Regions from separate parts of the Streptomyces sp. Tek67B01 genome, predicted to be linked through region 3. Evidence: riboswitches for the same ligand, from Rfam matches in the RefSeq annotation. Region 3 holds a riboswitch; each other region holds the start of a gene.

Region 1 (10,089 bases), 630 kb from region 3:
ACCGGCGATCTTGGTGCTCTCGTTCCAGTCCAGCTCGCGCAGCCGGTCCGCCGGGACTCCCCAGCGCTCCAGGTGCGCGCCGACGCCGAGCGGCACGGCGAAGACCGTGTCCGTACCGGCCAGCGCCTTGATGGTCGGCAGGTCGAGGTGGTCGTAATGGTCGTGCGAGATCACCACGACGTCGACCTCGCCCAGCGAGGCCAGCGGTACCGGCACCGGGTGCAGCCGCTTCGGCCCGGCGAAGGGGAAGGGGGAACACCGCTCGCCCCACACCGGGTCGAACAGCACCCGGCGGCCGTCGATCTCGGCGAGGACGCTGGAGTGCCCCATCCAGGTCAACCGCAACCCGCTCGCCGGCGGCTTGGCCAGCTCGGCCAACGTCGTCGGGTACACGGGGATCGGCGCGCCGGGGTTGCGCCGCAGGCGCTGCTCCTTGTGGAAGTAGATCTTGGCGAACTCGGCCATGGAGCCGGAAGGCCTGGTCCGGGCCCCCACCGGGTTTTGGAAGACCCCGTCGGCGAAGTTGGGCGAGCGCAGGATGCGCTCCAGCCGCGCGCCGGACGGGTCCGCGCCGAAGGCTTCGGGCCTCAGGGCACGCAGCCGGGGACGCAGGGGACGGGAGCCGGACAAGGCGCCTCCTGTGAGGATGGGGGCAGGACGGTCGTACGTGTCTACGACCATCCCAACGCACACCGGGCCCCGAGGATTCCGCTTGCCGCCCCCGGCGTGTCGCGCCCTCCCGTCCCGCCGGCCCCCGCCCCGCCCACGTCGCGTACTCCCTACAGCGGCAGCAGGTCCGGCCGCTTCGCCTCGACGTGGTCCCCGGAGGACTCGCCGCGCAGCCGCCGCCCGATCCAGGGCACCAGGTGTTCGCGCGCCCACTGGACGTTGTCCCGCGTGACGTCCACCGACCCGCGCGGCCGCTCCGGCGGCCACGGCTGGTCGGGGTCGGCGGGTACGTCCAGACCGAGCACCTGGGCGGCGCGCAGCGCGACCCGGGTGTGTCCCTCGGGCGAGAGGTGCAGCCGGTCGGTGTCCCACGCCCGCCTGTCCTGAACGGACTTGAGGGACCAGAGGTCGAGCACCGGGCAGTCGTACCGGTCGGCGATGGCGCGCACGTGCGCGCTGTACGTCGCCACCTTCCCCCGCAGGTGCTTGAGGACCGGCACGCCCCGGGTGTCGAACCCGGTCGTGATCATGACCCGGCCGACGGAGCCGGCGAGGTCGGCGACGGCCGCCTCGAACCGCTCCGCCACGTCGTCCGGGTCGGTTCCCGGACGGATGATGTCGTTGCCCCCCGCGCAGAAGGTGACGAGGTCGGGCGCCAGGGCCTTCGCCCTCGGGACCTGCTCGGCCACGATCTGGTCGAGGACCTTCCCCCGAACGGCCAGGTTCGCGTACCGGAAATCGTGTTCTTCCCGCTGATCGGCCAGGAGTACGGCCAGCCGGTCCGCCCAGCCGAGGTACGAATCCCCGGGTCCCGGGTCCCCTACGCCCTCGGTGAAGCTGTCCCCGATCGCCGCGTACGAGCCGATGGTCTTGAGTGTCGTCTTCGTCGCTGCCACAGCACGACATACTTCACCCCCACGGGCGACCTACGCCAACGTAAGCAGGGTTTGACGGACCGTGATCTATGCCACGATGCACATGAGGAATAAGAAACGCGTGAGGCCGGAACCCCCTCGGGGTCCCGGCCTCACGCGTTCACACGCTCACGCCGCGGCGACGTCAGACGTTGACGCCCTTGGAGCGCAGGTACGCCAGCGGGTCGATGTCCGAGCCGTACGAGGGGCCGGTGCGGATCTCGAAGTGGAGGTGCGGGCCGGTGACGTTGCCGGTGGCGCCGGAGAGCCCGATGCGCTGGCCGGCGGTGACGCTCTGGCCGACCGAGACGGACAACTGCGAGAGGTGGCCGTACTGGGAGTACTTGCCGTCGGCGTGCCGGATCACGACCTCGTTGCCGTACGCCCCGCCCCAGCCGGCGGTGACGACGGTGCCGGCGCCGACCGCCTTGACGGTGGTGCCGGTGCTCGCGATGAAGTCGACGCCCGTGTGGTAACCGGAGGACCACATGCTGCCCGCGAGCTTGTACGGGGTGGAGGTGCCGCCGTCGACCGGGGCGACGAATCCGGACGCCGTGACGGCACCGGTGGAGGAGCCGGAGCCCTGCGCGGACGGGGCGGCCGGCGGCGCGTCGGCGGAGCCACTGCCGGAGCCGGACTCGGAGGGCGCCTCAGCCGTGCCGGAGGAGCGGTGGGAGGAGGTCGGAGCCGAAGCCGAGCCGGTGCCGCGCGGGGCCGCCTTCGCGGAGGCGCCGTCCCGGTGCCCGTCCTGGTCACCGTGGCCGCCGAGGGTCAGCTTGAGGCCCGGGTGGATGAGGGAGGGGTCCGCGCCGACGGCTTCGCGGTTGTCGGCGTACAGCCGCTCCCAGCCGCCGGACAGGTGGCGGTCCGCGGCGATCTTCGACAGGTAGTCGCCGGGCACGACGGTGTAGACGCCGGGGGCGGCGGCCGGGGCCGCGGCGGTCACCGTCGGGTAGGACGCGGGGAGCTGCGGGGCCTGGACGGGCAGGGCGGCGGCGGGGGCGGCGTGGGCGCCGGCGGCGCCCATCAGCGGCAGGGCCAAGGCCGCGCCGCCGGTACCGGCGGCGGCCAGTCCGCGGGACATGGCACGGGACTTCGGGCGGCGGTGCTTGCCGTGTGCGGGCATGACGAATTCCTCTCCGTCGCCTGCGAGGTGAGCTGTCGGGTTCGGACTGGAGATGTCCGGCCGTACGCGCCAGCGACGCACGACTTCACCCCGAGCCGTTCCGGCGGGAAGATCCGGAACAGCGGCTTACCTGGTTCCCCCGCTCCTGCCGCGCGCGTGAATAGTCGGGTGCGGTTCCCGGGCGGCGGCAGGATTCGGCGGTCCACCCGGATCGATCGCGAAGGTAATCCAGCGGGGCCGTGCACAACAAGCCATGAATTCCCTGACGCAATAGCAGATTTGAAGGGCCCGCTGAATTCCCGTCACCCTCCGTCCATTCCGGCCCCTCAACGACCCTCACGACAAGGGAATTCGGGTTTTGCGATCAGGCACGCTCGGTCACCGTATGATCTGGCTCACGGGGTCCGGCGTGATCTCGCCCCCGAACATGGCAAGTTGTTCCCAACCGGCTCAATTCGGACAGTGCGACGGCGGCCCGACGATGGGCGCCCACCACCCCGGCCGTGACGGCCCACGACGATGCGGAGGACCTGGCCCGTGACCCAGCAGATAGCCGCCGACCCGCCCACGGAGCCCGAACTGTCCGGAGTGCGCAATTTCCGTGACGTGGGGGGACTGCCCACCACCGACGGACGGAGGGTCAGGTCAGGACTCCTCTTCCGAAGCGGACATCTGGCACATGCCACCGAAACCGACGTGGAATTCCTGACCTCGCTCGGTCTCCACACCGTTTTCGACTTCCGCAACGGGGCGGACCACGCGATGGAAGGGCCGGACGTCGACCTGCCCGGCGTCCGGAACGTGAACATTCCACTGACGGACCCGGCCGACGGCCGGGAGTTCTGGAAAATGGTCCGCGACGGCGACCTGGGGCAGCTCCGCGGCCTCCTGGGCGAGGGAAGGGCCGCCACCCGCATGAGGAACTCCTACCGGGGGATCATCAGGGACCGGACGGCCGAACACGGCCGGGTCGTGCACGCGCTCGCCCAGGACAGCGTCCCGGCCCTGATGCACTGCGCGGCCGGCAAGGACCGGGCGGGACTGTCGATCGCCGTCACACTGCTCGCCCTGGGGGTCGAGCGCGAGGCGATCGTGGCGGACTACCTGGAATCGAACGCGCCGCACAACCGCTACCGGGTGCGGCGCCGCGACGACTCGCCCGACGCCCGCTCCCCCGAGGTGATGGAGCTGCTGGCTCCGCTCTTCGACGCCCGCGCCGAGTTCCTGACCACGGCCTTCGAGACGATCGACGGGACATGGGGCGGGGTCGAGCCCTACCTGGCCGAGGGACTCGGGCTCACGCCCGCCACCCTCGGCCGGCTCAGGGACCGGCTGCTCGACTGAACCACACGGCCCCGGGGCCAGAGGCCCACGGCCCCGGGGCGGCGCGTCAACGGTTGCCGACGGCCTGCTTCACCAGCGTCCTGCCGAAGTCCCACATCAAGGCGCCCCCACCGTGCGCCTCGTCCATGACCTCGCGGAAGGCGCAGACGAACCGGTCCACGTCCCCCTCGTCGATGATCAGCGGCGGGATCAGCTTGATGACCTCCAGGTGGTCTCCGGAGACCTGCGTGAGGATCCGGTGCTTCTGCAGCAGCGGCACCACGACCATCTGCGCGAAGAGCCCCTTGCGGGCCGCCTGGAGCATCGTCCAACGGCTGCGCAGCCCGAGGGAGGACGGCCGGCCGAACTCGATGCCGATCATCAGCCCCCGGCCGCGCACCTCGTACAGCAGCTCGTACTCGTCCACCAGGGCCGCGAGCCGCCCGCGCAGCAGGTCGCCGGTCGCCCGGGCGCGGGCCACGATCCCCTCGTCCTCCATGACGGTGAGCACCGCGAGTCCGGCCGCCATCGCCTGCGCGTTGGAGCCGAAGCTCGCGGAGTGCACCAACACCCGGTCCATGGAGGAATAGACCTTCTTGAAGATCCAGTCCTTGCCGAGGGTCGCCCCGACCGGTACGTAACCGCCGGACAGCGCCTTCGCCACGCACACCAGGTCGGGTTCCAACCCCGGTTCGTTCTGGTACGCGTAGAAGTCACCGGTACGTCCGAGGCCGGTCTGCACCTCGTCGGCGATCAGCAGCGCCTTGTGGCGGCGCAGCAGGTCCTGCGCCGCGAGCAGGAAGCCGGGCGGCGGCGCGAGGACGCCCTTGCCCTGGATGGGCTCCACGACGAACGCCGCCACGTCGCCGCGTTTCAGCTCCCGCTCCAGCGCGGCCAGGTCGCCGAGCGGGATCCGGGTGTCGGGCAGCAGCGGCGCGAAGCCGTCGCGGAAGCCACCCTCGCCGTTGACCGAGAGGGAGCCGGTGGTCAGGCCGTGGAAGGCGTGGTCGCAGTAGAGGACCCTGGGGCGTCCCGTGGCGTACCGGGCGAACTTGAGGGCCGTTTCCACCGCTTCCGTGCCGCTGTTGCCGAAGAAGACTCGGTCCAGGTGGGGGCTGTGGGAGAGCAGCTTCTCGGCCAGCAGCCCGGGCAGGGGCTGGCAGTCGAAGCGGGTCAGGTCGGCGAGCTGGGCGTCGAGGACGTCGTGCAGGGCCTGGCGGACGACCGGGTGGTGCCGGCCGAGACCCATCACGCCGAAGCCGGCGAGCATGTCGAGGTAGTCGTTGCCCTCGGCGTCCCAGAAGTGGGCGCCTTCCGCCCTCTCGTAGACCTTGTCGAAACCGATGGTGTGCAGCATCCGGGGCAGCTGGTGGTTGAGGTGCCGGGCGTGCAGTTCGTACCGCTCGGCGCCGCGTTCGGCCAGCAGGGCCCCGAGGTCGAAGCCCTTGCCCCCTCCCGTCGCGGGCGTCATGCCGACGTGCCGCGATTGCCGCCGATCGTCTCCCTGGCCGCGCGCAGGGACTCCTTGAGGGAGCCCATCGTGGCGAGGACGGCGGTCGGTTCGTACCCGCAGTGCGCCATGCAGTTCGCGCAGCGCGGGTCCTTTCCGCGCCCGTACTTGCTCCAGTCGGTGTCGTCGACCAGTTCCCGGTACGTGGGGACGTATCCGTCGCTCATCAGGTAGCAGGGGCGCTGCCAACCGAAGAGGGAGTAATTCGGAATGGCCCAGGCGGTGCAGGGGAAATCGGCCTTGCCTTCCAGGAAGTCCAGGAAGAGCGGGGAGTGGTTGAGCCGCCAGCGCCGCCGGTTGCCGCCGGCGAATGCCTTCTTGAAGAGTTCCCTGGTCTGCTCGACGCCCAGGAAGTGTTCCTGGTCGGGGGCCTTTTCGTAGGCGTAGGCGGGCGAGATCATCATTTCGTCGACCTTGAGGTCGTCGTTGAGGTAGTTCAGCACCTCGATGATCGTCTGCGGGGTGTCGGTGTTGAAGAAGGTGGAGTTCGTGGTGACCCGGAAGCCGCGACTCTTGGCTTCCTTGATGGCGGCCACCGCCTCGTCGAAGACGCCTTCCTTGGCCACGGACTCGTCGTGCCGCTCGCGCAGCCCGTCGATGTGCACCGCGAAGGCGAAGTACGGGGAGGGGGTGAACTTCTCCAGCTTCTTGCGGAGCAGCATCGCGTTGGTGCAGAGGAATACGTACTTCCTGCGGGCGACCAACTGCCGCACGATCTCGTCGATCTGGGGGTGCATCAGGGGTTCGCCACCCGCGATGGACACCATGGGGGCCCCGGATTCCAACACGGCGCCGACGGCTTGGGCGACCGGCATGCGCTGCTTGAGCACCCCCGCCGGGTGCTGGATCTTGCCACAGCCCTCGCAGGCCAGATTGCAGGCGTAGAGCGGCTCCAGCTCGACGATCAGCGGGAACTTCTCACGCTTGCGGAGCTTCTGTTCGAGAAGATACGTCCCGACCCTGATGGACTGTCGCAACGGCATGGCCATCTGGCTCACCTCCTGGGGAGCAGCAAAGAACGGTGCCAGTCATAAAACGCGGGCAATACTGCACGCAATACGCGGAAGGCCGATATTCCTCCCCGAACCGTGCCGATTCGGACGAGCTCATGCTCCGGAGCGTCCACGATCACCCGGACGGCCGCAACCGGACGGCTCGCGCCCCGGGTGGCGGTCCACAGGGTGGCCGCGGATTCCATGTCGACGGCGATCGCGCCGGTGGCGCGCAGATGGGCACGCTCCTGGCCACGTACGACATGGTCCGATCCGGTCAGTGCGCCGGTGTGCACGGTCCGGCCGGGGACGACTCGGGCCAATGCCTCGGCGAGCAGGGGGGCGCCGTCGCAGGCGACGGTGCCGCGGGGGTCCCGGGCCTCCTCGGCGACGACCAGGTCACCGGGGTTCATGTCGGGGGCGAGGCCGGCGCAGAAGCCGGTGGCGAGGACCGCGGCCCCGCTCATGCCGGGCGGGGCGAGCGCCCGGGTGACGGCTCGCTCGGCGGCGCGCGGGCCCATGCCGGTGCGCAGGACGGCGTACTCGCGCGGCGAGCCGCGGTCTGGGCCGCTGCGCAGGGCCAGCCGTTCGATGCGCAGGGCGCAGGCGATCAGCAGCGGAACGCGGGACGGGTCGGCCCGATCGCCCATCAGGCCTCCTCGGCCAAGATCGCCGTCGCCTCGCGCACCGGGTCCGCCATGGGCCGGGGCACGGGACCCGCCGGGGCCTCCGGGGCGCGCTTGGACGTGGTCTCCCCGGCGGGCCGCGCCGTGAACCGGCCGCCCTGGCCGAACGGTTCCCCGTACAGGTAGCGGCCCAGCGCGGTCAGCGGGAACACCTGCCGGTACAGGTGGTAGTTGATGGAGAAGTCCCAGGGGAAGCCGGTCCCGGTGAAGTACGGCTCGTCCCAGGAGCCGTCCTCGCGCTGGGTGCGCACGAGGTGGGCGATGCCGCGTTCCACGGCCTTGCCCTCGCGTTCGCCCGCCGACAGCAGGGCCATGAGGGCCCACGCGGTCTGGGAGGCGGTGGAGGCGCCCTTCCCCGCCCAGCCGGGATCCTTGTAGGACCGCTGGTCCTCCCCCCACCCCCCGTCCTCGTTCTGTACGGACTCCAGCCAGGCGACGGCCCGCCGGATCGCGGGGTGGCCGGTGGACAGGCCCGCGGCGGTGAGGGCCGGGACCACCGAGCCCGTGCCGTAGACGTAGTTGGTGCCCCAGCGGCCGAACCAGGCGCCGTCGGGCTCCTGTTCGGCGAGCAGCCAGTCGATGCCGCGCCGGGTACGGGGGTCGCCCGCCTTGCCCTCGACGGCGAGCATCTCGACGACGTGGGCGGTGACGTCGGCGGAGGGCGGGTCGATGACCTCACCGAAGTCACAGAAGGGCAGCCGGTTGGGAAAGGGGCTGGTGTTGTCCGCGTCGAAGGCGCCCCAGGCGCCGTTCTTCGACTGCATGCCGAGGTTCCAGGAGACCCCGCGGGCGATGGCGGCCTCGACCTTGGCAGGTTCGGGGTGGGCGATCCGGCGCAGGGCCAGCACCACCTCCGCGGTGTCGTCGATGTCGGGGTAGGTGTCGTTGTGGAACTCGAACGCCCAGCCTCCGGGGGCGAGTCCGGGCCTTCGCACGGCCCAGTCGCCGCTGCGCGTGATCTCCTCCCCCAGCATCCAGTCGGCGGCCTTGAGCAGGGCCGGATGATCGGCCGGGACGCCCGCGTCGGCCAGGGCGATGGCGGCGAGGCAGGTGTCCCAGACCGGCGACTGGCAGGCCTCGATCATGCGGGAACCGTCCTCGCGCCAGACGGCGAAGCGGTCGAGGGATTCCAGACCGGCCCGCATCACGGGGTGCCCGAGGTCGTAGCCGAGCAGGTGCAGGGCGATGACGGAGTAGACGGCGGGCGGCTGGATACCGCCCCAACAGCCGTCGTTCTCCTGGCGTTCGATGATCCAGCGGGCGGCGGTGTTCATGGCGGCCCTGCGCAGGCGGCGCGGGGCGAAGCGCCGGTAGACGTGCAAGGCCCTGTCCATGCGCTGGAAGGCGCCGTCCCAACTGAGCAACGGGGCCGCCGGCTTCACCGGGTCGGGGTTTCGCGCGTCTGTGTGCAGCTCGTCCAGCGCGAACGGCGCGGGTCGGACCGGGCGCAGGGCGGAGACGACGGTGAGCGGGACGATGGTCTGGCGTGCCCAGCAACCGAAGTCGTAGATGTTGAGGGGCACCCACGGTGGCAGGAAGACCAGTTCGGGCGGGAGTTCGGGCAGGCGGTCCCACTTCCACCAGCCGAAGAGGGCCAGCCAGATCCGGGTGAAGACCCGGGCGGCGGCGATCCCCCCGCGGGCTCGGACCCAGGCCGAGGCGCGCGCCATGTGGGGGGCGTCGGGCGGGTCCCCGGCGAGCCGCAGCGCCACGTACGCCTCGATGGTGGCGGACAGTTCGGGCGGTCCGCCGTGGAAGGTGGCCCAGGTGCCGTCCTCGCGTTGCTGCCCGCGGACGAATAAGGCCGCGGCCTGTGTGGTGGCCTCGTCCCGGATTCCGAGGAACTGCCGCAGCAGCAGGTCCTCGGCGTCCATGGTGACGTTGGTCTCCAGGTCGCCCTTCCACCAGCCGTCCGGGTCCTGCCGGTCGAGCAGGTGGCGGGTGGCACGCTCGGTGGCGTCCCGGACCCCGGGCACCGCGGCCGGTGTGGCGGCCGGCTCGCGCGCGGGCCCCGCGCCCGGGGTTCCGCCGCCGTCGGTCGTCGCTGTCATGGCTTCCCCTTCGTGCAGTGGTCTCTGCTGTGCTGGGGTCTGCCGTCGGCCGGTGCACGCCTAGGCAGTGCCTGACAGGTGGGCGGCGCCGGCCGGCGACTCATGATTCATATCCGCGCCCGGGCGATAATCACCTCTTGCGCACGACGACGAAGTCGGCGAGGGCGACGAGCTGTTCGCGCACCCGCTGCGGCATGTCGACGTCGTCGAGCGCGCGGATCGCCACGGCGTGCTGGCGGCGGGCCTCGTCGGCGGTCCACTGGCGTCCGCCGGCCTCCTCGATGAGGGCTGCGCGGGCGGCGAACTCCTCTTCCGAGAAGTTCTCGAAGTCGTTGCTCTTGGCGTCGGCGGCCAACAGCCCGGCCAGTTCCTCGCAGGCGGGTCCGCCCGCCGCGAGGGCGGCGACGACCGGCAGGGACTTCTTGCGCTGGCGCAGGTCGCTCCAGGTCTGCTTGCCGGTGGCTTCCGGGTCGCCCCAGATGCCGAGCAGGTCGTCGACGGCCTGGAAGGCGAGGCCGAGGTGGTAGCCGTACTCCTCCAGCTTGTCGGCGGTACGGTCGTCCGCGCCGCCGAGCACGGCGCCGATGGAGACCGCGCAGGCGAGCAGGGCGCCGGTCTTGTTGCCCTCCATCTCCAGGCACTCCTCGACGCTGACGCGCTCACGGTGCTCGTAGGAGATGTCCTGCGCCTGGCCGTCGATGAGCTTGCGGCTGGCGGTGGTCAGGCGGCGGGCCGCGCGGCCCGCCTCGACGGTGCCGAGCTCCAGCAGGACCTCGTTGGCGAGGGCGAAGAGCGCGTCGCCGACGAGGATGGCCTGC
Region 2 (10,089 bases), 2.3 Mb from region 3:
CAGGCGGGCCCGGTCCAGGCAGGACAGCAGCCACCGCGCGGGCGCCGGGCCGTCGAAGACCAGGGTCGAGGCGGCGCCCCGGGAGGGGCCCATCGGCTGGAGGGCGGCCCGGTTGCGCGGGGGAGTGGAGTTGAAGCGGAACGCGGGCCCGTCCGCGAGGCGGGCGGTCGCGTTGTACCGCGGCGCCCAAAGGAAGGCCTCCGTGCCCGCCCGGCACACCCCGGGGGCGACGGGATCCTCGTAGACCCGGGCGCCCAGCAGGAGCTCCTGGTTGGCGAAGGGCGACTCCCCGTAGGACGGCGGGGGCCCCGGTGGGCGGAGCGTGACCAGCGGAAGGGCTTCGGCGCGCGTGAGCGTGCCGTCGGGCCGCAGTCGGGCGCCGACCGCGAAGAGGGCGTCCGTCACCGGGTTGTCGAGGCTCTGGACGTTGCGGCCCCGCGAGGTCCAGCCGGCGCCCAGGGCGACCATCGTGCGGGTGAACACGGCCGGGGTGTGGCTGCTGTAGTAGGCGCCGCCCTCCCCGCCCAGCAGCAGGGGATCGTTGCCCGTCAGGGCGGGCCTGCCCGGGTCGGTCCGGTAGGCGGGCCAGCCGTCGGCGCCGGCCAGCGCGTCGGCGCGGGCCGTGTGGGCGGGCCCCCAGGAGGGGTAGTCGTCCAGGCCGCGCAGGGTGCCCTGGTGTCCGTACGCGATCGTCGCCGCGGCCTGCGCCACCAGGACCAGCGCCAGCGCGGAGGCAGCCCACACCGACGCCGCCGGCCACGCGGGCCGCCTCCCACGGCCGAGCACCCCCCAGGCGGCCACCGCCAGGGCGGCCCCGGCGCCGTACAGGGCGTACCCCCAGCCCGTCGCGAGCCCGCTCGCGGCCGCCCCGAGCGCGACGACGGCCAGCACCCCAGCCCCCGCGGCCAGGGCCGAGAGGCGGGGCGGGCCCGCCGCCAGCGCCGTCCAGGCGGCGATCACCACGATCCCGGCGAGGACGAAGGTCTGCCGGTACGGGCTGCCGTTCGGCGTCGCGAAGACGTGCCAGACCAGATGGGTCGGCGCCCACTGGAGCGACAGCAGCACGGCCACCACCAGGCCCGCCCACCACAACCGGACCCGCGGTGACAGCGCCCGGTGGAACGGCAGCGCCGCCACCAGGAGCAGTGTCCCCGTCCCGACGAACAGCGCCGGGGAGGAGAAGGAGTAGGTGGCGGGCAGCAGCCGCGCCAACAGATCGGGCGTCGGTACGGGCCGGAACTGCTTGGACCAGCCCGGGTAGGCCTGCTTCGAACTCAGGAGCACCGGCAGCAGCACCGGCGCGGACAGGGCCACCCCCAACACGGTCGTCCCGGCGGCCCGCCCGCCCACCCGCAGCCGTTCGCGCACACCGTCCCGGGTCAACACCACCCGTACCAGCAGCACCAGCGCGGCGCCGAGCGTCGCCATGTAGGCGGTGTAGAAGTTGGCCGTCCAGCAGAGCGCCGCCACCGCCACCGCCGCCACCGGCCGCCGCCCGCGCAGCGCCCACTCACCCGTCAGACACAGGAGCGGGAACGCGATCAGGCCGTCCAACCACATCGGGTTGTAGGACGCCTCGATCACCGACCAGCCGCACAGCGCGTACGAGGCGCCCAGCAGCCCCGCCGCCCACCACGGCCCGGGCCGCTGCGTGCGCAGCAGCCAGGCCGTCGCCGCGCCCGCCGCCGCCGTCTTCAGCACGGTGACGACGTACACCGCCAGATCGATGTCCGTGCGCGGGAAGAGCGCCACCAGCACGGCGAACGGGCTGCTCAGGTAGGTCCCGTAGTCGGGCAGGAAGCTCGTTCCGTACCCGGACTGCCAGTTGAGCAGCAACCCGCCCTCGGCGCGGCCGTGCAGCAGGTCCCACAGGTGCGCGTGGAAGGGCACGAACTGGTTGCCGAGGTCGTTGACGCTGCGGTGGCGGTGCCCGTACGGGAACACCCGCGCGACGGCGTCCCCCGCGCACACGGCCGTCGTCGTCAGCAGGGCGGCGAACGCGGCACCCAGGAGCGAGGTGCGGCGCCGGGAGCGGTGCGGTGTCGACATGGTGGGCCGACCCTGACAGCGGCACCGGTCCGCGGGATGACCGCGGGATGGCGGTGGCGCGAACACGCGCCGCACCCCGACACCCCGGTAATCGTTGGTCGAACCGGTGGCTCGGAACCCCCCGACTGCATACCATCGATCACCGCACGGCCTTCTTGTGCATTGCCGCACAATCTCCCGGCCCTGGAGGCTCCTTTGCACCGTCGCACAGCGCTCTCCGTCTCCGCCGCCCTGCTCGCGGCGGCCCCCCTGCTGTCCGCTTGCGCCGGCGGGGCACATCCCGGCACGGCGGCCGTCGTCGGCGGCGAACGGATCACCACCTCAGCGCTTCAGGCCCAGGTGAACGACGTCCGCAGCGCGCAGAACCGTTCCGAGCAGGGCGCCCAACTGATCGAGGCGACGCCCCGCCTGGACCGGTCCAAGCTGAACCGGATGATCCAGACCGCCGTCCTGGAACGCGCCGCGAAGGACGCCGGGATCACCGTGACGACGCGGGAGATCGAAGACGTCCGCAAGGCCCAGCTCCAGCAGGCGGGCACCCCCGCGGCACTGGAGACGGCGGCCCTCCAGCAGGCCCAGCTGGCGCCGGCCCAGATGGACGCGGACACCCGCTTCAAGCTGCTGCGCGACAAGCTGTTCGAGCACTACGGCAACCAGGACAAGGCGCTGGAGAAGCTCGGCGCGGCCGCGAACGCCCTGCACGTCCAGGTGAACCCGCGCTACGGCCGCTGGGACGCGCGGCAGATCCTGCTCGGCGACGAGACGACCCCGTGGATCAACCGGCAGACCCGGCCCGAGCAGGCCCCGGCCGGGGCCTGAGCCGTACGCGGGCACGCCCCGCCGGGGCCCCGGTCGTACGGACGGAGGTAGGTTCGGAGGGTGACTGAGCACGCGCCGCCCTCCGAGCCCACCGGCCGCATCGTCCTGCTGACCACCAGCCACCGGGTCGCCCCCGGCCTGCTGTCCTGGTCCGCGTGGCAGACCTTGCGGGCCGCCGACCGGGTGCTGTGCGCCGACCCCGGCCACCCGCAGCTGCCGTACCTGCGCGAGGCGGGCGTGGAGGTGGCGCACGAGAGCCCCGACGCCCACAGCCTCGTCGAGGCGTGCGCCGGCGGCCACACCGTCGTGGTCCTGCCGACCGGCGAGGGCGACCGGCGGCTCACCGACGGGCTGGCCCGCCTGGCCGGCTCCGGCCGCCTCGCCATGCCCGACCTGGAGTTGCTGCCCGGCTCCTACGACCTGCCCGGCGCCCGCCTCCTCGACCTGGTCCAGGTGATGGACCGGGTGCGCCGCGAATGCCCCTGGACCTCGCGGCAGACCCACGAGGGGCTGGTGAAGTACGCGCTGGAGGAGGCGTACGAGCTGGTCGAGGCGATCGAGACGGGTGACCGGGAGGAACTGCGCGAGGAACTGGGCGACGTGCTGCTCCAGGTCGTCTTCCACGCGCGGATCGCGCAGGAGGGCGGCCCCGAAGAGGACGACGAGCCGTTCTCCATCGACGACGTGGCCGGGGACCTGGTCGAGAAGCTGATCCGGCGGCACCCCCACGTCTTCGGAGACGAGGCGGCCGAGACGCCCGAGGACGTCAGCGCGCACTGGCAGCGCACCAAGGCGGTGGAGAAGCAGCGGGAGTCGGTCACCGACGGCATCCCGCCGTCCCAGCCCGCTCTCGCGCTCGCGGCCAAGTTGGCGGGCCGCGCCCGGGCGGGCGCGCCGGACGTGGAACTGCCCCGCGGTGAGGGGGTCGGGTACGAACTGCTCGAACTGGCCGCGCGCGCCGAGGCGGAGGGCATCGATCCCGAGACGGCGCTGCGCGCGGCGGCCCGCGCCTACCGGGCGGCGATCCGCGCGGCGGAGGGCCTCGGGGAGCAGCGGGGCGCGGCGGCGGCGGAGTAGGGAAGCAGGGAAAAAGGGGAGCGGGGATGTAGGGGAGTACGGGAGTAGGGGAGCGGAGAAGAAAGGGAGCGGGGTCAGGGCCGGCGGGGCGCGCGGGCCGCCGGGTCGAACCAGTGCGGTGACGGGCGGCCGAGGAACCATTCGCCGAAGCCGAGGGGCCGCCCGTTCGGGCCGTTCCCGCCGCCGGTCCCGACGGCGGGCACGGTGTCGTGGAAGACGTGCCCGGGGTGCGCGCCCAGCCGCTCCAGGAGGCGGGCCGTCGACTCGATGAACGGCGCCGGCCCGCTGAGGTAGACGTCCTGCTCCCACCACAGCCCGCGGTGCCCGAGCGCGGTCGCGAGCCGGTCGGTGGCCTCGATGCGGTGCTGCCCGGGGGCCGGGGTGATGTAGGTGACGGCGAGCCACCCGAAGGCGTCGGCGTACGCGTCGATGAACGGGCGGTCGTAGAGGTGCGCCGCGTCCCGCGCGACCACGAAGAGCCGTACGTCCCGATCCGGCGGGTGCTGCGCGAGCTCCTCCAGCAGGGCCCGGACCGGTGCCCAGCCGGTGCCGGCGGCGATGAGGGTGACGGGGCGGCCGTCACGGCGCAGCGTCAGAGCGCCGCCGGGCGCCCCGAGGCGCAGCGTCTCGCCCGGGTCGGCGGCGCCGACCAGGACGGTGCTGAGCCGGCCCCCCTCGATCCGGCTCACGTGCAGGTCGACCGTCCCATCGGGGCGGGGCGCGTTGCCCAGCGAGTACGTGCGCCAGGTCGCCGGGGCGCGGTCGCTGCTCACGCTCACGTACTGGCCCGGCCGGTAGCCCAGGGGGGCGTGCGGATGCAAGGTCAGCACGGCGACGTCCCGCCCGTACCGCAGGTGGCGCACGATCCGAGCGTCCCACCAGGGCGGGTCCTCGCTCTGCGCGGCCGCGGCGGTCATCACGCCGGCGATCACCCGGTACGCCTCGGCCCAAGCCCGCGCCACGGCCGGGGTCCACGCCTCGCCGGCGGCCTCGGCCAGCGCGGCGAGGAGACTGGCGCCGACGGCCTCATACTGCTCGGGGCCGGCCAGGAACTTGCGGTGGTCCCGTCCGAGGTCGCGGAGATAGGGGAGGAGCGACTCGCTCTCCAGATGCGCGACGACGTGGGCGAGGGCGGCGAACAGCCGGTCGCGCTGCCGCTCCATCTCCTCCCGGGAGGCGGGGAAGAGGGCGCGGATCTCGGGGTGGTGCCAAAAGAGGTGGGAGTAGAAGAACCTGGCCGCGTGCTCGGCGCGTCTCTCCACCACGGCGAAGCTGCTCTTCAAGATCCTTACGTCCACAGCACCGAAGTAGGAACGGCGAACGCGGGCCGGGTCAAGGGTTGGCGTATCTACGGCCAGCCCCGACGAACCGCTCATAGCGGATGGCGGTCGGCGGTCGGGATACGGTCGGCGGGTGCACGAGCCGACTCCCGCAGCCCCCGAAGACCCCGCCTCCCCCCAGGGACCCACCCTGTTCGACTGGGAGTTCGCCACCGATCCGTACCCGGCGTACGCCTGGCTGCGCGAGCACGCGCCCGTGCACCGGACCAAGCTGCCCAGCGGGGTCGAGGCCTGGCTCGTGACCCGGTACGCCGACGCCCGCCAGGCCCTCGCCGACCAGCGGCTCAGCAAGAACCCGGCGCACCACGCGGAGCCCGCGCACGCCAAGGGCAAGACGGGCATCCCGGGCGAGCGCAAGGCCGAGCTGATGACGCACCTGCTGAACATCGACCCGCCGGACCACACCCGGCTGCGGCGGCTGGTGTCGAAGGCCTTCACCCCGCGCAGGGTCGCGGCGTTCACCCCGAGGGTGCAGGAACTGACCGACCACCTCATCGAGCGGTTCGAGAGCAGGGGTGAGGCGGACCTCATCCACGAGTTCGCCTTCCCGCTCCCCATCTACGCCATCTGCGAGATGCTCGGCGTCCCCCGCGAGGACCAGGACGACTTCCGGGACTGGGCCGGGATGATGATCCGCCACGGCGGTGGGCCGCGCGGCGGTGTGGCCCGCTCGGTCAAGCAGATGCGGACGTACCTCGGTGAACTCATCCACCGCAAAAGGGACGATCTGGGCGATGACCTGATCTCGGACCTGATCCGTGCCAGTGACCACGGCGACCACCTGACGGAGGCCGAGGCCACGGCCATGGCTTTCATCCTGCTTTTCGCCGGTTTCGAGACCACGGTCAATCTGATCGGGAACGGGCTGCACGCCCTGTTCATGAACCCCGGTCAGCGCGAGTGCCTACAGGCCTCACTGGCCGCCGGGGAGAGCGCCCTGCTGGCCACGGGCGTCGAGGAACTCCTGCGCTACGACGGCCCGGTGGAGTTGGCGACCTGGCGCTTCGCCACCGAGTCGTTCGTCCTGGGCGGGCAGGAGATCGCCGTGGGGGACCCGGTCCTCGTGGTCCTCGCGGCGGCGGACCGGGACCCCGAGCGGTTCGCGGAACCGGACACCCTGGACCTCTCCCGAAGTGACAATCAGCACCTCGGGTACGGCCACGGCATCCACTACTGCCTCGGTGCCCCGCTCGCCCGGCTCGAAGGTCAGACCGCGCTCGCGAGTTTGCTGATGCGTCTGCCAGATCTGGAACTGGCCGTTCCACCTGCGGACCTGCGGTGGCGCGGCGGACTGATCATGCGTGGCCTGCGCACGCTTCCGGTCCGCTTCACACCCCGAAACACGTGAGGGCGCGACCGGGCACGAGCTGACCCGAAGTCAGTTACCGGTCGAACTTGTGACATGCGTTCGAAGGGGGCTAGGTTCTGCCGTTACCCCGCCGTTATGCGAAAGGTGCACTACATGCGTTCCGGGAACGGCCGCCACAGACGCCCCCGCCAGGTACCCGCCCTTGTCGTCACCGCCGGAGTCACGGGCTCCGCGTTGGCGCTCCCGCTGCTCGCGGCCACCAACGCCTCGGCCGCCGACACGTCCACGTGGGACAGCGTCGCCGAGTGCGAGAGCGGCGGTACCTGGAGCGCCGACTTCGGCAGCGGGGCCTACGGCGGACTCCAGTTCACCCAGGAGCAGTGGAACAACGCGGGCGGCCTGGAGTACGCGAAGCGCCCCGACCTCGCCAGCCGGTCGCAGCAGATAGCCGTCGGCGAGCGGGTCCTGGCCTCGCAGGGCCCCCAGGCCTGGCCGCTGTGCGCCGCGTCGTCCGGGCTGGTCAAAGACGGCCCCGCCGCCGACGTGGACCCGGGCGCGCTGGGCACCCCCCGGAAGGTCGCCCCCAGCCCCTCCCGCCCCGACGCCGCCGTTCCGGACGCCGACCCGGGCGACCCCGCCACAGACTTCGGCGCGCCCACCCCGACCCCCGGTGCCCCGAGCCCGTCCGCCACGGCGCCGTTCACGCTGCCCATCGCGCCGCTCGCGCCCAACAGCGGACTGCCCGTCATGCCCGACCCGGACCTGCCGACGACGCCGACACAGCCCGGCGACCCGGCCACCACCGCCCCGGTGACCCCGACGTCGCCGACGACCCCGGCCACGCCGACGACGCCGACCACCCCCGGCGCCCCCACGACCCCGGCCACGCCGTCCCCGTCCGGGACGCCCACGACGCCGGCCGCGCCGACCACCGGGACGCCGTCCGCGCCTTCGAACGCGCCCACCACGGACTCCGCGACGGAGGGCGGCGGCAAGCACCGCGGTCCGGCGGCGGTCGAGACGCCCGCGACGCCTGACGTGGCGTCGGAGCCCACGTACACGGTGAAGGCGGGCGACAGCCTGACCGCCATCGCGAACGCCCAGGGGCTCAAGGGGGGCTGGAACGCGCTCTACCAGGCCAACGAGCAGGTCATCGGCAACGACGCCGACCTCATCAAGCCCGGTCAGAATCTGGATCTAACCAAGAAATAACGGGCACTTCGGGCAGCCGTAAAGAGCTGAATGCCCGTTATCCGCAAGTGAGACATGCGTCTCTTCCGGTCAACTGGCGTGTCTCGTACCGAAGCTCCCGCAAACCCCGCCCTCACCTGCGAAAACGCCCCTAAGCGGAACGCAAGCAGGTCGATTTCTCCCCGATGTCCCTCGTTGAACATCGGGGAGAGACCTGTCTACCTTCTGAATCGCTCGTCACCGCGAGCCTCTTCGACCGCATCGCCGAATCCTGCCGGCGGACGGAGAGAACAGTCGTCGCGTCAAGCGCCGAAGGCAGGAGCGGGGGAACCAAGGTAGGTGCCGGGAAAGGCCGTTGAGAGACGGTCACACAACCGGCTAGGGGTTAAGCCGCGCGCTGGTCGCGCGGCCGGGCAACTCACTCGCCCGAACCCGACAGCTCACCTCGCAGGCGTCGGTGAGGAGAAACTCCATGCTGCTTTCCGGCAAGGGCAAGCACCGCCGCGCCACGGCCATCGAGCGGACCACCCGCATCGTCACGCTCGCCGGTGTCGCCGGCGTCGCCGTCGCCGCGCCCCTCATGGCCGCCGGCTCCGCGAGCGCCGCGTCCGCCTCCGAGTGGGACCACGTCGCGGCGTGCGAGTCCGGCGGCAACTGGGCCATCAACACCGGCAACGGTTACTACGGCGGCCTGCAGTTCTCGTCCTCCACCTGGGCCGCCTACGGCGGCAAGGCGTACGCCTCCCAGGCGAACCAGGCCTCCAAGTCCCAGCAGATAGCCGTCGCCGAGAAGGTCCTCAAGAGCCAGGGCAAGGGCGCGTGGCCGTCCTGTGGCGTGGGCCTGTCGAACTCCTCGTACAGCGGTGGCGGCTCGGCCCCGGCCGCCAAGCCCGCCCCGAAGGCGGAGACCAAGACGAAGGAAGCCGCCCCGGCGCCGAAGACGGCGACCAAGCGCGCCGAGGCCCCGGTCACCCGCTCCGAGCGCTCCACCGAGGCCGTCCCCAAGACCTCCCCGAAGACCGAGGCCCCCAAGACGGGCAACGGTTCGTACGAGGTCAAGGAGGGCGACACGCTGGGCACCATCGCCCAGGTGAACGGCGTCAAGGGCGGCTGGGAGAAGCTCTTCGAGCTGAACAAGGACATCGTCCCCGACGCCGACCTGATCTTCCCGGGCCAGAAGCTGAAGCTCAGCTGAACCATCGGGTAACCCCCGAGTCCGACCACCGCCCGGCGCGTACCCCTCCACGCGCCGGGCGGTGGTGCGTCCGCGGCCGGAAGGCGGGCGGCGCCACCGGGTCGCGGCCGTACGGCGGTCGAAGGGCACTCCCTTTGTCCGGGAAAGCAGGCGTACGGCCGCTTTTTCGTCCCAGGACCCGGGCGGTCGGCCGGTCCCGTGCCCGGAGCCGGTTAGGCTCTAGTCGGCAGGGCCGTCCCATCGGCCCCTGCCATCGCACACCCAGCGTCACATCCCAGAAGGAGATGCTCGTGCCGTCCATCGACGTCGTCGTAGCCCGGGAAATCCTGGACTCCCGAGGCAACCCCACGGTCGAGGTCGAGGTGGGCCTCGACGATGGCAGCACCGGCCGTGCTGCAGTCCCGTCCGGCGCCTCCACCGGAGCGTTCGAGGCCATCGAGCTCCGTGACGGTGACCCCAACCGTTACATGGGCAAGGGTGTCGAGAAGGCCGTCCTCGCCGTCATCGAGCAGATCGGCCCGGAGCTCGTCGGCTACGACGCCACCGAGCAGCGGCTGATCGACCAGGCCATGTTCGACCTGGACGCCACCGACAACAAGGCCTCCCTCGGCGCCAACGCCATCCTCGGCGTCTCCCTCGCCGTGGCGCACGCCGCGTCCGAGGCCTCGGACCTGCCGCTCTTCCGCTACCTCGGCGGCCCGAACGCGCACCTGCTGCCCGTTCCGATGATGAACATCCTCAACGGTGGGTCGCACGCCGACTCCAACGTCGACATCCAGGAGTTCATGATCGCCCCGATCGGCGCGGAGTCCTTCTCCGAGGCGCTGCGCTGGGGCGCGGAGGTCTACCACACCCTCAAGAAGGTCCTGCACACCAAGGGCCTCTCCACCGGCTTGGGCGACGAGGGCGGCTTCGCCCCGAACCTGGAGTCCAACCGCGCCGCGCTCGACCTCATCCTCGAGGCCATCAAGCAGGCCGGTTACACCCCGGGCAAGGACATCGCGCTCGCGCTCGACGTCGCCGCGTCCGAGTTCTACAAGGACGGCAAGTACGAGTTCGAGGGCCAGTCCCGCTCGGCCGCCGAGATGACCGACTACTACGCCGAGCTC
Region 3 (10,089 bases):
CCCGGACGAAGTCGCGGGGAAGCCGGGAACTTCTCCGGTCGCCGACGCGCTTGCATACAGTGGCAGGTCTGACAGAAATCTCTGCATCGCGATTCGAAGGGACCACATGCCCATGGGTCACACGGCCACAGCCCAGGCCGGCTCCGGCGGCCTGACAGCGACCGAGCACCGGCTGGCCAACGGCCTGCGCGTGGTGCTTTCCGAGGATCACCTGACTCCGGTCGCCGCCGTCTGCCTCTGGTACGACGTCGGCTCCCGCCACGAAGTCAAGGGACGGACCGGTCTGGCTCACCTCTTCGAGCACCTGATGTTCCAGGGCTCGGCGAGCGTACCGGGCAACGGGCACTTCGAGCTCGTCCAGGGCGCCGGCGGTTCGCTCAACGGCACCACCAGCTTCGAGCGCACCAACTACTTCGAGACGATGCCCGCCCACCAGCTGGAGCTCGCGCTGTGGCTGGAGGCGGACCGCATGGGCTCGCTGCTGGCGGCCCTGGACGACGAGTCCATGGAGAACCAGCGCGACGTCGTCAAGAACGAGCGCCGCCAGCGGTACGACAACGTCCCGTACGGTACGGCCTTCGAGAAGCTGACCGCCCTCGCCTACCCGGAGGGCCACCCGTACCACCACACGCCCATCGGATCGATGGCCGACCTGGACGCCGCGTCCCTGGAGGACGCCCGCGCGTTCTTCCGTACGTACTACGCGCCGAACAACGCCGTCCTGTCGGTCGTCGGCGACATCGACCCCGAGCAGACGCTCGCCTGGGTCGAGAAGTACTTCGGCTCCATCCCCGCCCACGACGGCAAGCAGCCGCCGCGCGACGGCTCGCTGCCCGAGGTCATGGGCGGTCAGCTCCGTCAGGAGATCGTCGAGGAGGTCCCGGCCCGCGCGCTGATGGCCGCGTACCGGCTGCCGCACGACGGCACCCGCGAGTGCGACGCCGCCGACGTGGCGTTGACCGTCCTGGGCGGCGGAGAGTCCTCCCGCCTCCACAACCGACTGGTCCGCCGGGACCAGAGCGCCGTCGCGGCCGGCTTCGGTCTGCTGCGCCTCGCGGGCGCTCCCTCCCTGGGCTGGCTGGACGTGAAGACCTCCAGCGGGGTCGAGGTGCCCGCCATCGAGGCGGCCGTGGACGAGGAACTCGCGCGGTTCGCCGCCGAGGGCCCGACGGCCGAGGAGATGGAGCGCGCCCAGGCGCAGCTGGAGCGCGAGTGGCTGGACCGGCTGAGCACTGTGGCCGGCCGCGCCGACGAACTGTGCCGCTTCGCGGTCCTGTTCGGCGACCCGCAGCTCGCCCTGACCGCGGTCCAGCGCGTCCTCGACGTCACCGCCGAGGAAGTCCAGGCCGTCGCCGCGGCCCGGCTGCGCCCCGACAACCGCGCGGTGCTCGTGTACGAGCCGCTCAACGCGGAGTCCGGTGCGTCCGACGAGACCGACGAGACCGACGACACCGAGAACGAAGGGGCGGAGCAGTGAGCGACACCGCAGCCGTCACGATGACCCTCCACCCGCAGCCGCAGGCCGGCGAGGCCAAGCCCTGGGCCTTCCCGGCCCCCGAGCGCGGCGCGCTGCCCAACGGGCTGACCCTGCTGCGCTGCCACCGCCCTGGCCGGCAGGTGATCGCCGTCGAGATCAACCTCGCCGCGCCGCTGGACGCGGAGCCCGAGGGCCTGGACGGCGTGGCCACCATCATGGCCCGCGCCCTGTCGGAGGGCACCGACAAGCACTCCGCCGAGGAGTTCGCCGCCGAGCTGGAGCGCTGTGGCGCCACGCTCGACGCGCACGCCGACCACCCGGGCATCCGGGTCTCCCTGGAGGTCCCGGCCTCCCGCCTGGCGAAGGCCCTCGGTCTGGTGGCCGAGGCGCTGCGCGCCCCCGCCTTCGCGGACGGCGAGGTCGACCGGCTGGTGCGCAACCGGCTCGACGAGATCCCGCACGAGTTGGCCAACCCGCAGCGCCGCGCCGCGAAGGAGCTCTCCAAGGAGCTCTTCCCGGCCACCCTCCGGATGTCCCGACCCCGCCAGGGCACCGAGGAGACGGTCTCCCGGATCGACTCCGCGGCCGTACGCGCCTTCTACGAGGCCCATGTACGCCCCTCCACGGCCACCGCGGTGGTCGTCGGCGACCTGACGGGGATCGACCTCGACGCGGTCCTCGCCGACACCCTGGGCGGTTGGACGGGCGGCAGCTCCGAGGCGCTGCCCGTGCCCCCGGTGACCGCCGACGACACCGGGCGAGTGATCATCGTGGATCGGCCCGGCGCGGTCCAGACGCAGTTGCTGATCGGCCGCATCGGTCCGGACCGGCACGACCGCGTCTGGGCGGCCCAGGTGCTCGGCACGTACTGCCTGGGCGGCACCCTCACCTCCCGCCTGGACAAGGTGCTGCGCGAGGAGAAGGGGTACACCTACGGGGTGCGCGCCTTCGGCCAGGTGCTGCGTTCCACCGCCGACGGCAATGGCGCCTCGATGCTGGCCATCAGCGGATCGGTGGACACGCCCAACACCGGCCCGGCGCTGGACGACCTCTGGACGGTGCTGCGCACCCTCGCGCAGGGCGGCCTGACCGACCCCGAACGGGACGTAGCCGTACAGAACTTGGTGGGTGTTGCCCCGCTGAAGTTCGAGACGGCGGCCTCGGTGGCGGCCACCCTCGCGGACCAGGTGGAGCAGGAGCTCCCGGACGACTACCAGGCGCGCTTGTACGCGCAGCTCGCCGCGACCGGCACGGTGGAGGCGACCTCGGCGGTCGTCGCGGCGTTCCCCGTGGACCGGCTGGTCACGGTCCTGGTGGGCGACGCGGCGCAGATCGCGGAGCCCGTACGGGCCCTCGGGATCGGTGAGGTCACCGTCGTCGCCAACTGACGCGCATGACACGCGACTTGGCTTGAGGGACTCCGGCGGCTTGTCCGCCGGAGTCCCTTTTGCCTGTTTGGTGGTGTGGTTGTTCGTATGTGCTGTGGCGTAGGTAACAAAAACGCGCGTCTGTTTGGAGATTGACTGATGATCCGCCTAGCGTCGGCCGTGCTGTCCGTCAGTTGTGCCCGCCGCACCCGCGGCACCGGACAGCGATCGCCGAGTCCCCGTCAGGCGCGAGCCTGGGGAGCCGGGGACCCACTTGTGTCCCTGGGGTGAATCGGACCACCTCGCAAGAGGGGCCCGTAGGAGACCTTCCTGCTCCGAACCCGTCAGCTAACCCGGTAGGCGAGAGGGAAGGAAAGGATCAAACCCTTCATGGGCAGTCGTGCCGCCGGTAAGCACCGTGGTTCCAGTCGTCTGAGCCGCAAGACCGCCGGTTACGCCGGCATAGCCGCCCTCGCCACCACGGGTGTCGTCGGCACGTTGGCCGTCCCCGCGTTCGCCGCGGACAAGGCCGCCGCCCCCTCGATGGAGGACACCGGCCTGGGCGCCGTGGTCGTCGCCGACGAGCTCCACAGCGAGATCGAGTACCAGGCCGAGTCCCAGCAGCGCGCCGCCGAGGTCACCGCCGCCAAGGCGCAGGCCGAGGCCGATGCCAAGACGCGGGCCGCCGAGGCCAAGCGGCTCGCGGAGGCCAAGGCGAAGACCGAGCGCGACGCCGCCGAGCGCGCGGCCCGCGAAGAGGAGCGCAAGCGCCTCAACACCTTCGTCGCCCCGATCGACGGCTCGTACGTCAGCACGCAGTACAAGGCCGGCGGCGGCATGTGGTCCTCCGGCAGCCACACGGGCATCGACTTCCATGCCGCCGAGGGCACCACCGTCCACGCCGTGGGCGCGGGCACCGTCGTCGAGGCGGGCTGGGGTGGCGCGTACGGCAACAACGTCGTCATCCGGCACAACGACGGCACCTACACCCAGTACGGGCACCTGCTCTCGCTGAGCGTCTCCGTCGGCGACCAGGTCACCGCGGGCCTGCAGATCGGCATCTCGGGCTCCACGGGCAACGCCAGCGGCCCGCACCTGCACTTCGAGGCCCGCACCGGCGCCACGTACGGCACGGACATCGACCCGGTGGCGTACCTGCGCTCGCACGGCGTCAACGTCTGACGGCACCGCTTCGGTCGAAGGCCCCGGCTCACCGAGCCGGGGCCTTCCGCGTGTGCTGCCGGGCCCCGCGTCCCGCCGGCGATGTTTAGTATTTCCGGCCGTTCTCGGAATTCGTCGCGTGTTGCAATAGAGTCGCAGTACGGTCGTGGCTGTAACGCCGGCGGTCAGCCGTTCACGGTTGAGGGTCGGCAGTCGGAATGAGAGCGGAGTCCGGCCTTGCGTATTCCTGCGAACGCGGTATGCACAGCAATTCGTGACGACATCGTCTCCGGAGTCTTCGAACGGGGCGGCAGACTGACCGAGGAGGTCCTCGCCCGCCGGTACGGGGTCTCGCGCGTCCCCGTCCGCGAGGCGCTGCGCACCCTGGAGGCGGAGGGGTTCGTCACCACCCGCCGGCACGCGGGGGCCTGCGTCGCCGAGCCCACCGACCAGGAGGCGGCGGACCTGCTGGAACTACGGGCGCTCCTTGAGCCGCTCGCCGCCGCCAAGGCCGCCCGCCGGCGCACCGAGGGCCACCTCAAAGTGTTGCGAGGTCTGGTCAGGCTGGGCCAGGAGCGGGCCAGGAGCGGGCGGGGGGAGGATCTTCGCGCCCTGGGCGGCTGGTTCCACGAGACGCTCGTACAGGCCTCCGCCAGCCCCGGGCTGATCTCCGTCTTGACCCAGACCCGGCACAAGATCGCCTGGATGTACGTGGTGCGGGCCCCGGCCCGGCCGGTGGATTCCTGGGCCGAGCACGGCGCGATCGTCGACGCGGTGGCGCGGGGTGACGCCGAGCGCGCCCGGGCGCTCACCGGGCTGCACGCGGACCGGGCGGCCGGTTCACACCGGCTGAGGGTGAGGACTTCGCAACCTGCCGTTCACACGGCGAGCGGCCGGCATTAACACGAGCCGTATACAAAAGGGGAGGGATATTCGGCCGCCATGGGTCCACCTTCCAAGTGCGCACCGGTCGAATGCGTCGAGCCGGTTGACGGGGCCGGACGGCGGGCCCGGATAATCTCCCGTGTCCGAAAGGCGTGCGGGAATGCGGCAGAATGCAGCGGGGATACGGGTGGGAATGTGGGGCGGAAAAGCGGCGAAGCCGCGGCCCCCGCGAACCGGGCGCCGCGGCTTCGCCGCGAACGGACGACCCGAAGGGTCGGGGGGCTCAGACCGTCTCCGGGAGCTCCTCAAGGCCTTCGGCGACGAGCTTCGCGAGGCGGTCCAGCGCGGCCTCGGCGCCCTCGGCCTCGGACGCGAGGACGATCTCCTCGCCACCCTGGGCACCGAGGCCCAGAACCGCCAGCATGGAAGCGGCGTTGACGGGGTCGCCGCCGGCCTTCGCGATGGTCACCGGGACGCCGGAAGCGGTCGTCGCCCGGACGAAGATCGAGGCGGGACGAGCGTGCAGGCCCTCGGCCCAGCCGACGTTGACGCGGCGCTCTGCCATGGTGATGCCCTTCAGGTTCTTACGGTTGTCTAGACCATTCTCTCACGACACCCGGAATGCTCGGACCGATCCTCAGCCCCGGCCCACTGCCGTTCGACCTTCCCCAGCTTGCACTCGTCCGCCCTGATCTGCCTCATGCGCCGCGCACGCGCCACCGAGGGGATGCGCCCCTTAGGGTGTGCCCATGACCACCGAGTCGGACCTCTCGTACCCGGCCCACTGGGAGGCGGACGTCGTCCTGCGCGACGGCGGCACCGCCCGCATCCGGCCCATCACCACCGACGACGCCGGACGGCTGGTCAGCTTCTACGAACAGGTCTCGGACGAGTCGAAGTACTACCGCTTCTTCGCGCCGTACCCCCGGCTCTCCGACCGCGACGTGCGCCGCTTCACGCACCACGACTACGTGGACCGGGTCGGTCTCGCCGCGACCATCGGCGGGGAGTTCATCGGCACCGTCCGCTACGACCGGATCGGCCCCGACGGACGGCCCGCCTCCACCCCCGCGGACGAGGCCGAGGTGGCCTTCCTGGTGCAGGACGCCCACCAGGGCCGCGGCGTGGCCTCCGCGCTCCTCGAACACATCGGCGCGGTGGCGCGCGAGCGCGGCATCCGGCGGTTCGCGGCCGAGGTGCTGCCCGCCAACACCAAGATGATCAAGGTGTTCACCGATGCCGGCTACCAGCAGAAGCGCAGCTTCGAAGACGGCTCCGTCCACCTCACCCTCGACCTGGAACCCACCGCCGAGTCGCTCGCCGTGCAGCGTGCCCGCGAACAGCGCGCCGAAGCCCGCTCCGTGCAGCGGCTGCTGGCGCCCGGCTCGGTGGCGGTGATCGGCGTCAGCCGGTCCGGCGCGGGCGTCGGGGCGGCGGTGCTGCGCAACCTGCGCGACACCGGCTTCCACGGTCATCTCTACGCCGTGAACGAGGCGGTCGACGCCGACCTGCTGGAGGGCGTACGCGCGTACCGCTCGCTCGCCGACATCGGCGCCCCCGTCGACCTCGCGGTGATCGCCGTCCCGGCGCGGCGCGTACCTGACGTGGTCGCCTCGTGCGGCGATCACGGCGTGCAGGGACTGGTGGTGCTGTCCGCCGGGTACGGGGAGAGCGGCCCGGCGGGACAAGAACGCCAGCGCGACCTGCTGCGGCAGGTGCGGTCGTACGGGATGCGGCTGATCGGACCCAACGCGTTCGGGGTGATCAACACCGCGCCCGATGTCGAACTCAACGCCTCCCTCGCCCCGTCCCCTACCACCGAGCGGGGCCGGATCGGCCTGTTCACCCAGTCCGGCGCGATCGGCATCGCCCTGCTGTCGGGTCTGCTGCGCCGGGGCGCGGGGCTGTCGTCCTTCGTGTCCGCGGGCAACCGCGCGGACGTCTCGGGCAACGACATCCTCCAGTACTGGTACGACGACGAAGCCACCGACGTGGCGCTGATGTACCTCGAAACCCTCGGCAATCCGCGCAAGTTCACCCGCCTCGCCCGGCGGACGGCCGCCGTCAAGCCGGTGGTCGTGGCCCGCGGCGGGCGCCACACCCCGGCCGGACACGTCGTACCGGGGACCCGGCTGCCCGACGCCACGGTCTCGGCGCTGCTCGGGCAGGCGGGCGTCATCCGGGTCGACACGGTCACGGAGCTGGTCGACGTCGGCCTCCTCCTGGCGGGACAGCCGCTGCCGGCCGGGCCCAGGGTCGCGATCCTCGGCAACTCCGAGTCGCTGGGGGTGCTCACGTACGACGCCTGCCTGACCGAGGGGCTGCGGCCGCTGGCGCCCCTGGACCTGACGACGGCGGCCTCGCCGGAGGACTTCCGGGCGGCGCTGGCCGGGGCGCTGGCCTCGCCGGACAGCGACGCGGTGGTGGTGACGGCGATCCCGTGGGTGCGGGAGCAGGAGCTGGCCGACGACCTGGCCGGTGCGCTGCGCGAGGCGGTGGCCGAGTGGCCCGGCAAGCCGGTGGCGGTGGTGCACGTGGAGCTGGGCGCGCTCGCCGACGCCCTCTCCACGACCTCGCGCCCGCACGCACCGACCCCTTCGACCCCCGTGACCCCTTCGACCCCTCGGGCCCCTTCGGCCTCTTCGCCCGACGCCCCGGCGGCGCCCGAAGCCGCACCCCCGGCGTTCGCGGGCGCGCGGCCCCGGGTGTCGGCGGGGAGCGGGGAGGGGGAGGACAGCACCTCGGCCCCCGGCGCCGCCGCGGGCCAAGGCCGGATTCCCGCCTACCCGGCCGCGGAGCGGGCGGTCAAGGCCATCGCCGAGGCGGTGCGCTACGCCCAGTGGCGCCAGGCCAACGCGGACGCCGGCCAGGTTCCCGAGTTCGAGGACATCGACGAGGGGGGCGCCGCCGCCCAGCTGGCCGAGCTCCTCACGGGCGCCGCGCACGACACCGTCCTCACCCTCGCCGAGGCCGACGCGCGTGCCCTCCTCGCCCGCTACGGCATCGTTGTCCCCACCACCCTCCCCGCGCCCAGCGCCGACGCCGCCGCCCGGGCGGCCCGCGTCCTGGGCTACCCCGTCGCGCTCAAGACCACCGCCCCGCACCTGCGCCACCGCGCGGACCTCGGCGGCGTACGCCTCGACCTCACCACCGAGGCCGAGCTGCGGCGCACCTACGAGGAACTCACCGAACTGCTCGGCAAGCCGCAGGAACTGCTCCCCGTCGTCCAGGCGATGGTGCCCCGGGGCGTCGACACCGTCGTGCGGTCCGTCATCGACCCCGCCGCCGGGGCCGTCCTCTCCTTCGGGCTCGCCGGAGTCCCCTCCGAACTCCTCGGCGACACCGCCCACCGTCTCGTTCCGGCCACCGACCGTGACGTCTTCGGCCTCATTCGATCCATCCGCGCCGCGCCCCTCCTCTTCGGCTGGCGCGGCAGCGACCCCGTCGACACCCCGGCCCTCGAAGAGCTCCTGCTGCGCGTGTCCCGGCTGGTCGACGACCACCCCGAGGTGGTCGGCGTCTCCCTGGAGCCCGTCGTCGTCGCCACCGAGGGCCTCTCGGTACTGAGCGCCACCATCCGCGTGACCCGTCCGCCCGCCCGCACCGACCTCGGACCGCGCACGCTGCCCAGCTACTAGGGCGGCCCTGGCGCGGTCCAGGTCCCCCGGACGGGCCTTAGGATGGACCTCATGGCGAAATCCGGTACGACGACCCAGGGGCTGCGCGCGGCGATCGAGCGCAGCGGCTACTACCCGACCCTCGTGGCCGAGGCCGTGGAGGCCGCGGTGGGCGGCGAGTCGATCTCGTCGTACCTGGTGCACCAGGAGACGACCTTCGATTCCAACGAGGTGCGCCGGCACGTCACGGTCCTCGTGCTCACCCACAACCGCTTCATCGTGAGCCACACCGACGAGCAAGCGGCCGACGCCGGGTCCCCGTCCCCGTACGCGACCACCTCCACCGAATCGGTCAAGCTCAGCAGCATCTCCTCGGTGGTGCTCAGCCGAGTCGTCGCGAACCCGGAGTCCTACACCCCCGGCACCCTGCCCCGCGAGGTCGTGCTGACCATCGGCTGGGGCGCCGTCTCGCGCATCGACCTGGAGCCCGCCGCCTGCGGCGACCCGAACTGCGACTCCGATCACGGCTACACCGGCAACTCCACCGCCGACGACCTCAGCCTGCGCGTCAGCGAGGCGGGCGACGGCCCGGAGACGGTCCGCCAGACGCTGGTCTTCGCCCAGGCGCTGTCCGAGGCGACCGCGGCCACGGCCGCCCGCTGATGTCCTACTCCGCCCCGCCGAACTGGGACGAGCCGGAGCTGCTGGACCTGGCCGGCGCCCCGGTACCGCAGTACGGCACCGGCTCCCTCGCCGACCTCCTTCCGACCCTCGCGGCCGGACAGGGCGTCCCCGGCCTCACCGCCGGGATCGCCGAGCTGACCCCGGCCGACCGGAACTGCGTGTTCCTGGTCGACGGCATGGGTTGGGAGCAGATCAAGATCCACCCGCAGGAGGCCCCGTACCTGGCCTCCCTCCTCGCCGGCTCGCGCGGCGGCACGGGTCTGCCGATCACCGCCGGGTTCCCGGCGACCACCGCCACCTCGCTCGCCTCCGTCGGCACCGGCCTGCCGCCGTCCCGGCACGGCCTGCCCGGCTACGCCGTACGCAACCCGGCGTCCGGCGAGCTGATGAACCAGCTCCGCTGGCAGCCCTGGACCCGGCCCAAGGCCTGGCAGCCGTACCCGACCGTCTTCCAGCTCGCCGACGCGGCCGGGGTGCACACGGCGCAGGTGTCCGCGCCCGCTTTCCAGTCCACTCCCCTGACGAAGATCGCCCTCAGTGGCGGCACCTTCCACGGCCGGATGACCGGCGAGGAGCGGATGGACCTCGCGGCGATCCAGCTCGCCGCCGGTGAGCGCTCGCTCGTGTACACGTACTACAGCGAACTCGACGGCGCCGGCCACCGGCACGGCGTGGACTCCGACGCCTGGCGCGGCCAACTGATGTACGTCGACCGGCTGGTGCAGCGCCTCGCCGAGCAACTGCCGCCGCGTACCGCGCTGTACGTGACCTCCGACCACGGCATGGTCGACGTCCCCTTCGACGAAGACTCCCGGATCGACTTCGACGACGACTGGGAACTGGGCGCCGGCGTGGCCCTGCTCGGCGGCGAGGGCCGGGCGCGGCACGTGTACGCGGT

What was found. A riboswitch is a leader RNA that binds a small molecule or an ion and turns the genes downstream of it on or off. The one in region 3 is predicted to bind cyclic di-AMP.
Region 1: linked by a shared signal. The riboswitch ahead of ACV7NM_RS06205 (LysM peptidoglycan-binding domain-containing M23 family metallopeptidase) and the one ahead of ACV7NM_RS08760 (M23 family metallopeptidase) in region 3 are both predicted to bind cyclic di-AMP.
Region 2: linked by a shared signal. The riboswitch ahead of ACV7NM_RS19325 (transglycosylase family protein) and the one ahead of ACV7NM_RS08760 (M23 family metallopeptidase) in region 3 are both predicted to bind cyclic di-AMP.

What each region holds. Positions count from the first base shown of each region.
Region 1 is NZ_JBUYUY010000001.1:1,334,522-1,344,610, forward strand. Features, by position in the region: gene ACV7NM_RS06195 (MBL fold metallo-hydrolase) at 1-630, opposite strand, end outside; gene ACV7NM_RS06200 (SGNH/GDSL hydrolase family protein) at 780-1,565, opposite strand; gene ACV7NM_RS06205 (LysM peptidoglycan-binding domain-containing M23 family metallopeptidase) at 1,729-2,709, opposite strand; cyclic di-AMP (ydaO/yuaA leader) riboswitch at 2,714-2,886, opposite strand; gene ACV7NM_RS06210 (tyrosine-protein phosphatase) at 3,247-4,053, shown strand; gene ACV7NM_RS06215 (aspartate aminotransferase family protein) at 4,100-5,503, opposite strand; gene hpnH (adenosyl-hopene transferase HpnH) at 5,500-6,531, opposite strand; gene ACV7NM_RS06225 (phosphorylase family protein) at 6,537-7,184, opposite strand; gene shc (squalene--hopene cyclase) at 7,184-9,271, opposite strand; gene ACV7NM_RS06235 (polyprenyl synthetase family protein) at 9,402-10,089, opposite strand, start outside.
Region 2 is NZ_JBUYUY010000001.1:4,277,313-4,287,401, forward strand. Features, by position in the region: gene ACV7NM_RS19295 (YfhO family protein) at 1-2,049, opposite strand, end outside; gene ACV7NM_RS19300 (SurA N-terminal domain-containing protein) at 2,245-2,868, shown strand; gene ACV7NM_RS19305 (nucleoside triphosphate pyrophosphohydrolase) at 2,929-3,945, shown strand; gene ACV7NM_RS19310 (globin domain-containing protein) at 4,020-5,228, opposite strand; gene ACV7NM_RS19315 (cytochrome P450 family protein) at 5,359-6,633, shown strand; gene ACV7NM_RS19320 (transglycosylase family protein) at 6,748-7,806, shown strand; cyclic di-AMP (ydaO/yuaA leader) riboswitch at 8,083-8,254, shown strand; gene ACV7NM_RS19325 (transglycosylase family protein) at 8,258-8,980, shown strand; gene eno (phosphopyruvate hydratase) at 9,265-10,089, shown strand, end outside.
Region 3 is NZ_JBUYUY010000001.1:1,966,335-1,976,423, reverse strand. Features, by position in the region: gene ACV7NM_RS08770 (M16 family metallopeptidase) at 113-1,477, shown strand; gene ACV7NM_RS08765 (M16 family metallopeptidase) at 1,498-2,865, shown strand; cyclic di-AMP (ydaO/yuaA leader) riboswitch at 3,064-3,222, shown strand; gene ACV7NM_RS08760 (M23 family metallopeptidase) at 3,235-4,026, shown strand; gene ACV7NM_RS08755 (GntR family transcriptional regulator) at 4,243-4,908, shown strand; gene ACV7NM_RS08750 (HPr family phosphocarrier protein) at 5,174-5,455, opposite strand; gene ACV7NM_RS08745 (bifunctional acetate--CoA ligase family protein/GNAT family N-acetyltransferase) at 5,640-8,528, shown strand; gene ACV7NM_RS08740 (DUF5998 family protein) at 8,580-9,170, shown strand; gene ACV7NM_RS08735 (alkaline phosphatase family protein) at 9,170-10,089, shown strand, end outside.